One region of the Spirillospora sp. CA-142024 genome, then DNA from elsewhere that is predicted to be linked to it. Evidence: riboswitches for the same ligand, from Rfam matches in the RefSeq annotation. Region 1 holds a riboswitch; the other holds the start of a gene.

Region 1 (4,252 bases):
CAGGGTTGCCTACTGGGACGGTCACTAGAACCCGTCGAGTTCGGACGCGAAGGGAAAACCCGGGCAAAGTTCTGGACTGTTTACCAGGATATGGGCGAATAGTCCTTCGCTGACGTATGTAGCTTTTTCTCCCAGGGCAGTGACGCCGAACGGGGGACAGGGTTGTCGGAAGCGGAGGGCGCCCAGCCCGGTGCGGACCTTCAGGACTTGCGGGGCGCCGCGCACGACCGCGCGGTGCTGGCCGAGGCGCGGGTCATGCTGGCCCGGCGGCTCGGCGTCCCGCCCGGGGAGGCCCTGCAGCACCTGATCTGGCTCGCGCGCGACATGGACATTGAGCTGGCCGAGGCGGCTGCCCTGCTGGTCAAGGACGGGGGCGGCGGCCCGATGGGGGCCGTGGTGGCGGGCCGCCGGGCGCCGCGTGCGGAGGACGGCGCGGAGGAGCCCCAGGCCGTCCTGTCCGATGCCGAGGACGTTCTGCGCCGGGTGACGGCCGAGGACACCGCGGGTGACGCGGAGCTCCTTGAGGGGCTGCCCGCCGATTCGGTCGCGAAGGCGGTCCTGGACGGGACGCTCGACTCCGCTGCGCACCTGGTGCCGGTCCGAGGGCCGGACGGCAATGTGGCGGACTTCCTCTACGCCGACCTCAACGGCGTCGCCAAGGACATGTTCGGGCGCGGCCGGGAGGAGCTCACCGGGCTGCGGCTGCTGCGGACGGATCCGGGGGCGGCGCTCAGCGGCCTGTTCGACGAGTACGTCGAGGTGCTGGAGTCCGGGACGCATTTGGAACGTTCCTCGTTCCTGTACTCGACCGCCCAGCGAGGCCTGTCCCGCTCGTCCCGGATGAGCGTGCGCTGCGTCCCGGTGCCGACCGGCGTCTGCGTGAGCTGGCGGTACCACTTCGCCGAGGACCGGGTCACCAGGCGGCTGGAGCGGGTCGAGCGGCTCGCACTGATCGGGTTCGGCGAGTGGGACCTCGCCACCGGGGAGGCCGACTGGACGCCGCAGATGCTGGCCAACTACGGCCTGGCCCCGGACGAGGTGCCGCCGATGCCGCACGATCTGCCGAAGGTGGTGGCGGACGACGACCTTCCGCTGGTCGAGGAAGCCGTCCAGACGATGTTCTCGCGCCGCGAACCGGTGGAGGCCGAGCACCGCGTGATCGGCAAGGACGGGACGCCGCGGCATCTGTGGGTCTTCGCCGAGCCGGTGCTCGGCGAGTCCGGGCTGCCGATCTCGATCAACATCGTCTCGCAGGACATCACCCGGCGGCGCGGGGTGGAGCGGGCGCTGGCCGAGACCCGGCGGCAGATGCTGCGGCAGCAGGCGCGGACGGCGCAGGAGCGGCGCGTGGCGGTCACCCTGCGGCGCGCGATCCTGCCGGACGAGGACGAGGTTGAGCGGCTGCCGGGCCTGGTCACCGCGCTGCGCAGCCTGGCGGCGGAGAGCACGGCCCGCATCGGCGGCGACTGGTTCGCCACCCGAACGCTGCGGGACGGCCGGGCGATGTTCGCCATCGGGGACGCGGCCGGGCACGGGCTGCCCGCGGCGGCCGCGATGGCGCGGACCCGCAACGGCCTGCTCGGCCTCGCCTGCACAGGGGAGCCGGCGGGGCGGCTGGTGGGCTGGCTGAACGAGCTGGTCGGCAACATGGACCCGCCCGCCACCGGGACCGCCGTGGTCGCCCACTACGACCCGTCGCGGCACGTCCTGGAGTGGACGTGCGCGGGTCATCCGCCGCCGATCCTGGTCCGGGACGGGCGGGCGACGCTGCTGGAGGTCGTCCGCGACCCCATGCTCGGCGCCATGCCGGGCTGGGAGTACACGACGATCACCACGACCCTGCACCCGGGCGACATGCTCTTCCTGTACACCGACGGCCTGGTGGAGCGCAGGGACGCTGACCTGGACGAGCGGATCGTCCGCCTCACCGGGATCCTGCGGGACTGCGCGCCGCGCCCCGAGCTGGTGCTGGACGAGGTGCTGGCGCGGATGGAGCACGACCGGGCGGCGGACGACACCACCCTCTTCGCTCTCTACGTGGAGTGACGGCCGGGCGCCCTCGGTGACGAAGGGCATCCTTGACCTGCGAAGATCGCACCGTGTGACTTAGGACTCACTCCGTGGGGCGCGGGTGCCCGGCGGGCACCGCCCCGCGCACGCCCGTCTGGCGCCGACTTTACGTTCTTTACCTTTTCCCGGAAGGCCGGTAAGGCCCGCCGGCAAAGGGCTGAGGCGCACTTCGAGAAAGATCGGGAAGATGCGGTGCCCGTCCGGTGTTGGTGGTTCCTTGGAAGGGCTTTGAGCAGGCACAACACTGTTTTATGCCTGGTTTGCTTTTCTTGAGAAGGTTGGTACCTTCTATCCGAATCACGCAGCGCGTTCCACGCGTTGCCGCGCAGCGCGTCCCATGCGTTGCCGCCGGTCGTTCCAAGGGCGGCCGAGGATCGCGGAGCGGAATCCGCACGCGATGCGCGCCAGACGATGCGCGCACCCTCATCAAGATCAGTCACTGAGATACATCCGAACATGAGCACCGCCCCCGCGGTGCGAGGCCGAGTCCGTCCCGGTCGACACGACCGGACGGAGCCGGGGACCCAGGTTCCAGGGGTGAATCGGCGCGCCCGAGAGCCGCGCCGTAGGGCTGCTTCCATGCCCGAATCCGTCAGCTAACCCGGTAGGCGTCATGGAAGACAAGGAGATTCCCTGCATGACCGGTCGTTTCAATCGACTTTCGCTCAACCGCTTCTCGCACGAGGACAAGGCCGTCGGCGTCGCCGCCGGCGCGGTCCTGGCCGGGGCGGTCGGGCTCGCAATGTTCAACCCCCTCACCGGCGGCTCGGCCGCCGCGGAGACCCCCGCCCAGGCGGCCGCGGTCGTCCAGAAGAGCGGTGTCTCGCACCAGTCCGCGAAGACCAAGACCGTCTCCGCGGCGACCGAGGCTCGCCGTGAGGGCTGGAAGGTGCCCCCGCACGCGGTCAAGCCCGCCGAAGTGATCAAGCTGGCGGAGAAGCAGGTCGGCGTCCGCGAGAACAAGAGCGGCGACACGAAGTACCACAAGTGGTACATCTCGACCCCGCACGCCAAGGCCACCGCGAAGCGCGACGGCGGCTTCCCCGTCCGCGACTACAACGGCGCCCAGTGGTGCAACATGTTCGTGTCGTGGCTCGGCGCGCAGACCGGCGTCAAGAACATGGGCTGGGACGCCTACACCGTCCAGCACGCCACCTGGTTCAAGGACCACGGCCGCTGGGGGCACACCGCCAAGCCCGGCGCGGTCGTGTTCTACGACTGGCAGGACGGCTCCGACGGCAGCATCGGTGACATCGACCACGTCGGCATCGTCGTGAAGGACAACGGCGACGGCACCATCCGCACCGTCGAGGGCAACACCGGCAACGCCGTCCACAATAAGGTGCGCGAGAAGTCCCAGGTCGTGGGGTACGGCTACCCCGACTACGCGCGCTGACCCATGCACGCCCCCGAAGGCGCCCGGCCCCCCGGCCGGGCGCCTTCAGGCGTTCCAGGGGGATGTGCCCAGTGCTTCCGTGAAGGCGGGTAATGCCAAGCATTGACAGCTTTTGATCCCCCTTGGACCTCAGCCGGTCGTTCCTGGAAAGGAATCACTGGCACGCGGCGGTCTGCGAAAGGGGATGCCCAGGTGCGCCCGGATGTCAGTGTGGTGGTGATCGCCTACAACGACGCGCGGAGGCTCCCCCGGGCGATCGCCTCGACGCTGGCGCAGTCGCTGGGCGGCGTCGAGACGATCGTCGTGGACGACGCCAGCACCGACGGCACGGGCGAGATCGCCGACCGGCTGGCCGCGGCCCACCCGGGACGGGTCCGGGCCGTCCACCTTCCGGTCAACTCCGGCGGCTGCGGCCGCCCCCGCAACACCGGGATCGAGGTCTCGGCCGGCCGGTACGTGATGTTCCTCGACAGCGACGACCTGCTGGACCGGCACGCCTGCCTCAACCTGTTCGCCGCCGCCGAGGACACCGGTGCCGATCTCGTCTCCGGGCTCTGCGATCGGATCTTCCTGGACCTGCCCAGGGGCGCCCAGGGGCGGGTGCGCCCCTGGTATCCGTGGCTTTACCGGCACAGCGCCGTCTACGACTCGCTGAGCGAGAAACCCGATCTGCTCTACGACACCCTCTCGACCAACAAGGCGTATCGGCGCGGCTTCCTGGAGGAGCACGGGCTCCGGTTCGTTGAGCGGCTCCACTACGAGGACCTGCTGTTCACCGCAGAGGCG
Region 2 (4,252 bases), 2.2 Mb from region 1:
GGAGACCTGCTCGGCCAGTGCCTCGAAGTCCTCGGTGGAGGCGTTGCCGTACTTCTTGGTCGCCACCCAGGTGCGGACCAGCCGCAGGAACCGCTCGTCACCGATCTTGTGGCGGAGCGCCTGGAGCGTCATCGCGCCGCGGAAGTACATCGCGCGGTGGAACATCTGGTCGCGGGTGGGGTCGGCGATCACGACGTCCCAGAACGGGGGCCGGTCCGGCTGGATGGGCGGCGGGTCGTCGTAGGACTGCTGGAAGGCGAGCTGCGCGGACTGGCCGCCGTGCCGCTCGGCCCAGTACCACTCGACCCACTTCGCGAAGCCCTCGTTCAGCCAGACGTCCTTCCAGCGGCGCACGGAGACGCTGTCGCCGAACCACTGGTGGCTGATCTCGTGGGCCACGCCCTTCTCGACAGGCGGGCTCTGGTAGGTCGGCCGTGTCTGGGTCTCCAGCGCGTTCTCGAGGTTCAGCGGCGGGCCGGAGTCGTTCTCGACGATGGACCCGGTGCTCGTGAACGGGTAGGCGCCGAAGTAGCCGGGCAGTTCGTCGGTCACCCGCGTGGTGTGGCGCGGAGTGTCGAGCGAGTTGGGGTCCGACGCCACCTCCGGGTCGACCGCGTCGAGCTGCGGGACGCCCGTGCCTGTCGTGGTCGTGGAGACGTTGAACCGCCCGATCGAGTTGGTCACCAGGTACGTCGCCATCGGGCGGTCCTCTCGCCACAGGAAGGTGTCCTTGCCGCCGGCGGTCCGCTGCCGGAGGAGGCGGCCGTTGGAGATCGCCTTGAGGCCGTGCGGCACGGTCGTCTCGACCGTGAACAGCGCCTTGTCGGTCGGATGGTCGTTGGCCGGGAACCAGGTGGACGCCCCGTCGGGTTCGCCCATGACCGTGGCGCCGTCCTTGGTGGCCAGGAACCCGTACGGCAGGTCGAAGACGACCGGGCCGCTCAGCGGCCGGGGCACACCGTCGTACCGGACGGTCACGCTGAACGACCTCAGCTTCCGCAGCCCTCTCCGCGGCGTGATCTCCAGTTCACGCTCGCCCGTGCGCTCGAACGAAGCCTTGTGGCCGTTCACGCGCACCGACCGGACGATCATCTTGTAGAAGTCGAGGTTGAACCGGGACAGGTTCTGGGTGGCGGTGGCCGTGATCGTCGTCGTGCCGGTGAGCCGGTCGGTGCCGGGGTCGTACGCGGTCTTCAGGTGGTACCGCTCGACGTCGTACCCGCCGTTGCCGAGGTCGGGGAAGTAGGAGTCGCCGAGGCCGGGTGAACCGGGCTCGTACCGGACGTCGGCCGCCGCCGCGGGCGCGAACAGCCCGAGCGTCGTCGCGCCTGCCGCGGCCACCGCCAGCGGAAGCCGGTGCGCGGACCTGGGAATCGCCATCGGATGCCCTCTCCGTCGATGTCGGACGATCACCTTGGGGCGATCTATACAAGATCATTACCGCGCCGGGCGGGAAATGTCGATCATGCTTCGGTCGGCGCCCGGCCGGACACCAACGCGCTGAGCTGGGCGGTTCGTGATTTTGGGGGAGTTTGCCTTCCTTTGGTGGTCCATGTAGCTTGTCGTCCCATCAAGGTGCTCGCCAGGCACTTCCGTGTTATGTGTCCCACGGGGCACGAACGCCTCATCCGGCACCGCCGGCCGTCCATGCGCACGCCACGCGTGCAGGTCTGAGCGCACGCCCGCAGGTGTTCCCATAACGCGGCCCCGACGCGGCCGCGCACCCATACCCATCAGCGCCGCTCTTTCGCGCACGGGACACCGGTCCCGTGGACGGGCCCAGCGCCCACGGATCGCAGCGGCGAACGCCGAGTCCGCCATCGCGCGGAGCCGGGGACCCAGCGTGCCGGACTCCAGGCAGTCCCGCACCGGGGTGAATCGGCCTGCTCCCAGGCCGTAGGGCGACTTCCACGTCCGAACCCGTCAGCTAACCCGGTAGGCGGCTTGGAAGAAGGAGTCCCCCTTGAAAGGCAAGCACAGCAAGAGCCGCAGACCTCTGCGTCTGAACCCCGGCGCCACCGGCGCCCTCGTGGGCCTCGCCTTCGTGGGCGTGGCGGCGACGACGGCGGCGCACGCGTCGATCCTGTCGTCCGGTTCGGACGGCGGCGACAAGGTGACCGCCGCCGTGGCGACGCTTCCCGTGAAGCGGACGCACTCCAAGAAGGCGGCGCACGCATCGAGCGACAGCCGCGCCGACGCGAAGGCCTCGGATGATTCGGGGAGCAGCCGCTCCAAAGTGATAGCCCGGGCCAAGACCTGGCACCCGCACACCGACCAGAGGGTCCCTTACAGCCAGACGAGCACTCACAACGGATACCGCACCGACTGCTCGGGCTTCGTGTCAATGGCGCTGGGCCTTTCCAAGCCCGGCCTCAACACCGTCGGGCTGGCGGCATCGAGGTACACCGAGCGCATCAAGATGTCCGAGCTCAAGAAGGGCGACCTCGTGATGGACGCGCTCGGGACCAACACCACCCGGCACGTGGTCATCTTCGAGAAGTGGACCGACAGCAAGCACACGTCCTACTGGGCGTACGAGCAGCGTGGCCACTACGGCACCGACCACCGCACGCGCGACTACGGCCTGTCCGACAGCGAGTACAAGGCGTACCGGCCGACGAACCTCTGAGGAGACGGTGAGACACGCCCGGCCGAGACCTCCCGGCCGGGCGTTCTCCCATGCCGTCCTCGCCGCGCACATGAAAGGCGTGAAAGGTGAGGGCGCGGGCGTATGGAGTCCGTCAAGACGGGATCGGCGGCCGCCGGGCCGGGGTTGTCTCGATGAGCCGTCGCCGAATGGGCGAGGCTCGGGCTGGAAGGATGGGGAGCATGGCCAGGGGGCAGCTCCGCGTCTACCTGGGGGCCGCCCCCGGTGTCGGGAAGACGTACGCGATGCTCTCGGAGGCGCGGCGGCGGTGCGAGCGGGGCACCGACGTGGTCGTGGGATATGTCGAGACGCATGACCGGCCGCGTACCGAGGCGCTGCTGGACGGGCTGGAGGTCGTCCCGCGCCGGAGGCTGACCTACCGGGAGACGGAGTTCACCGAGCTGGACACGGCCGCGGTGATCGCCCGCGCCCCGGCGGTCGTCCTCGTGGACGAGCTGGCGCACACGAACGTCCCCGGCGGCGGGCATGCCAAGCGGTGGCAGGACGTCGACGACATCCTGGACGCCGGCATCGACGTCATCTCGACCCTGAACATCCAGCATCTGGAGTCGGTCAACGACGTCGTGGAGCAGATCACCGGGGTCGCGCAGCGGGAGACGGTGCCCGACGAGGTGGTCCGCCGCGCCGGCCAGGTGGAGCTCGTCGACATGGCGCCGGAGGCGCTGCGCCGGCGGATGGCGCACGGCAACGTCTACCGGCCGGAGAAGGTCGACGCGGCGCTGTCCAACTACTTCCGGGTCGGCAACCTGACGGCGCTGCGGGAGCTGGCGCTGCTGTGGCTGGCCGGCAAGGTGGACGAACAGCTCGACCGGTACCGCGCCGACCACGGCATCGCCGGGACGTGGGAGGCGCGCGAGCGGATCGTCGTCGCGCTGACCGGCGGCCCCGAGGGCGCCACGCTGCTGCGCCGGGCCACCCGCATCGCCGCCCGGTCGAAGGGCTCGGACCTGCTCGCCGTCCACGTGGCGCACGGGGACGGCCTGACCGGGGCGCGGCCGAAGGACCTGGCCCGGCAGCGGCAGATCGTGGAGGGCCTCGGCGGCACCTACCACCAGGTCGTCGGCGACGACGTGCCGCGGGCGCTGCTGGACTTCGCGCGCGGCGTGAACGCGACCCAGCTCGTCCTCGGGGTGTCGCGGCGCGGCCGGTTCGCGCAGCTGCTGCGCCCGGGCATCGGGGTGACGACGACGGCGCGGTCCGGCTCGATCGACGTGCACATGGTCACGCACGACCAGGCGCGGCGGGGGGTGCCGCGGCCCGGGCGGGAGCAGGGGGTGTCGGTGAGCCGCCGGCTCAGCGGATTCCTGCTCGCCCTGTTCGGGCTGCCGCTGCTGACGTACGGGCTGCTGGCGGCGCGCCCGGCGATCACGCTGCCGTCCGACATCCTGTTCTTCCTGGCAGCGGTCGTCGCGATCGCGCTGGTGGGCGGCATGTGGCCCGCGCTTTTCACGGCGGTCGCCGGGTTCCTGCTTCTCAACTGGTTCTTCACGCCGCCGGTGCACGAGCTGACCATCGCCGAGCAGGACAACCTGATCGCGCTGGCGGTGTTCGTCCTGGTCGGGGTCGGGGTCAGCATCGTGGTGG

What was found. Region 1 has a riboswitch for cyclic di-AMP ahead of ACQPZP_RS18075 (CHAP domain-containing protein). Riboswitches for the same ligand answer to the same signal wherever they lie in the genome.
Region 2: it holds a riboswitch for cyclic di-AMP, as region 1 does, so the genes downstream of both, ACQPZP_RS07730 (NlpC/P60 family protein) here and ACQPZP_RS18075 (CHAP domain-containing protein) in region 1, are expected to answer to the same signal.

Annotation. Positions count from the first base shown of each region.
Region 1 is NZ_CP192077.1:3,731,675-3,735,926, forward strand. It holds gene ACQPZP_RS18070 (PP2C family protein-serine/threonine phosphatase) at 163-2,046, shown strand; cyclic di-AMP (ydaO/yuaA leader) riboswitch at 2,541-2,696, shown strand; gene ACQPZP_RS18075 (CHAP domain-containing protein) at 2,708-3,466, shown strand; gene ACQPZP_RS18080 (bifunctional glycosyltransferase/CDP-glycerol:glycerophosphate glycerophosphotransferase) at 3,659-4,252, shown strand, end outside.
Region 2 is NZ_CP192077.1:1,577,661-1,581,912, reverse strand. It holds gene ACQPZP_RS07735 (M1 family metallopeptidase) at 1-1,380, opposite strand, end outside; cyclic di-AMP (ydaO/yuaA leader) riboswitch at 1,797-1,958, shown strand; gene ACQPZP_RS07730 (NlpC/P60 family protein) at 1,964-2,629, shown strand; partial or broken gene ACQPZP_RS07725 (DUF4118 domain-containing protein) at 2,830-4,252, shown strand, end outside.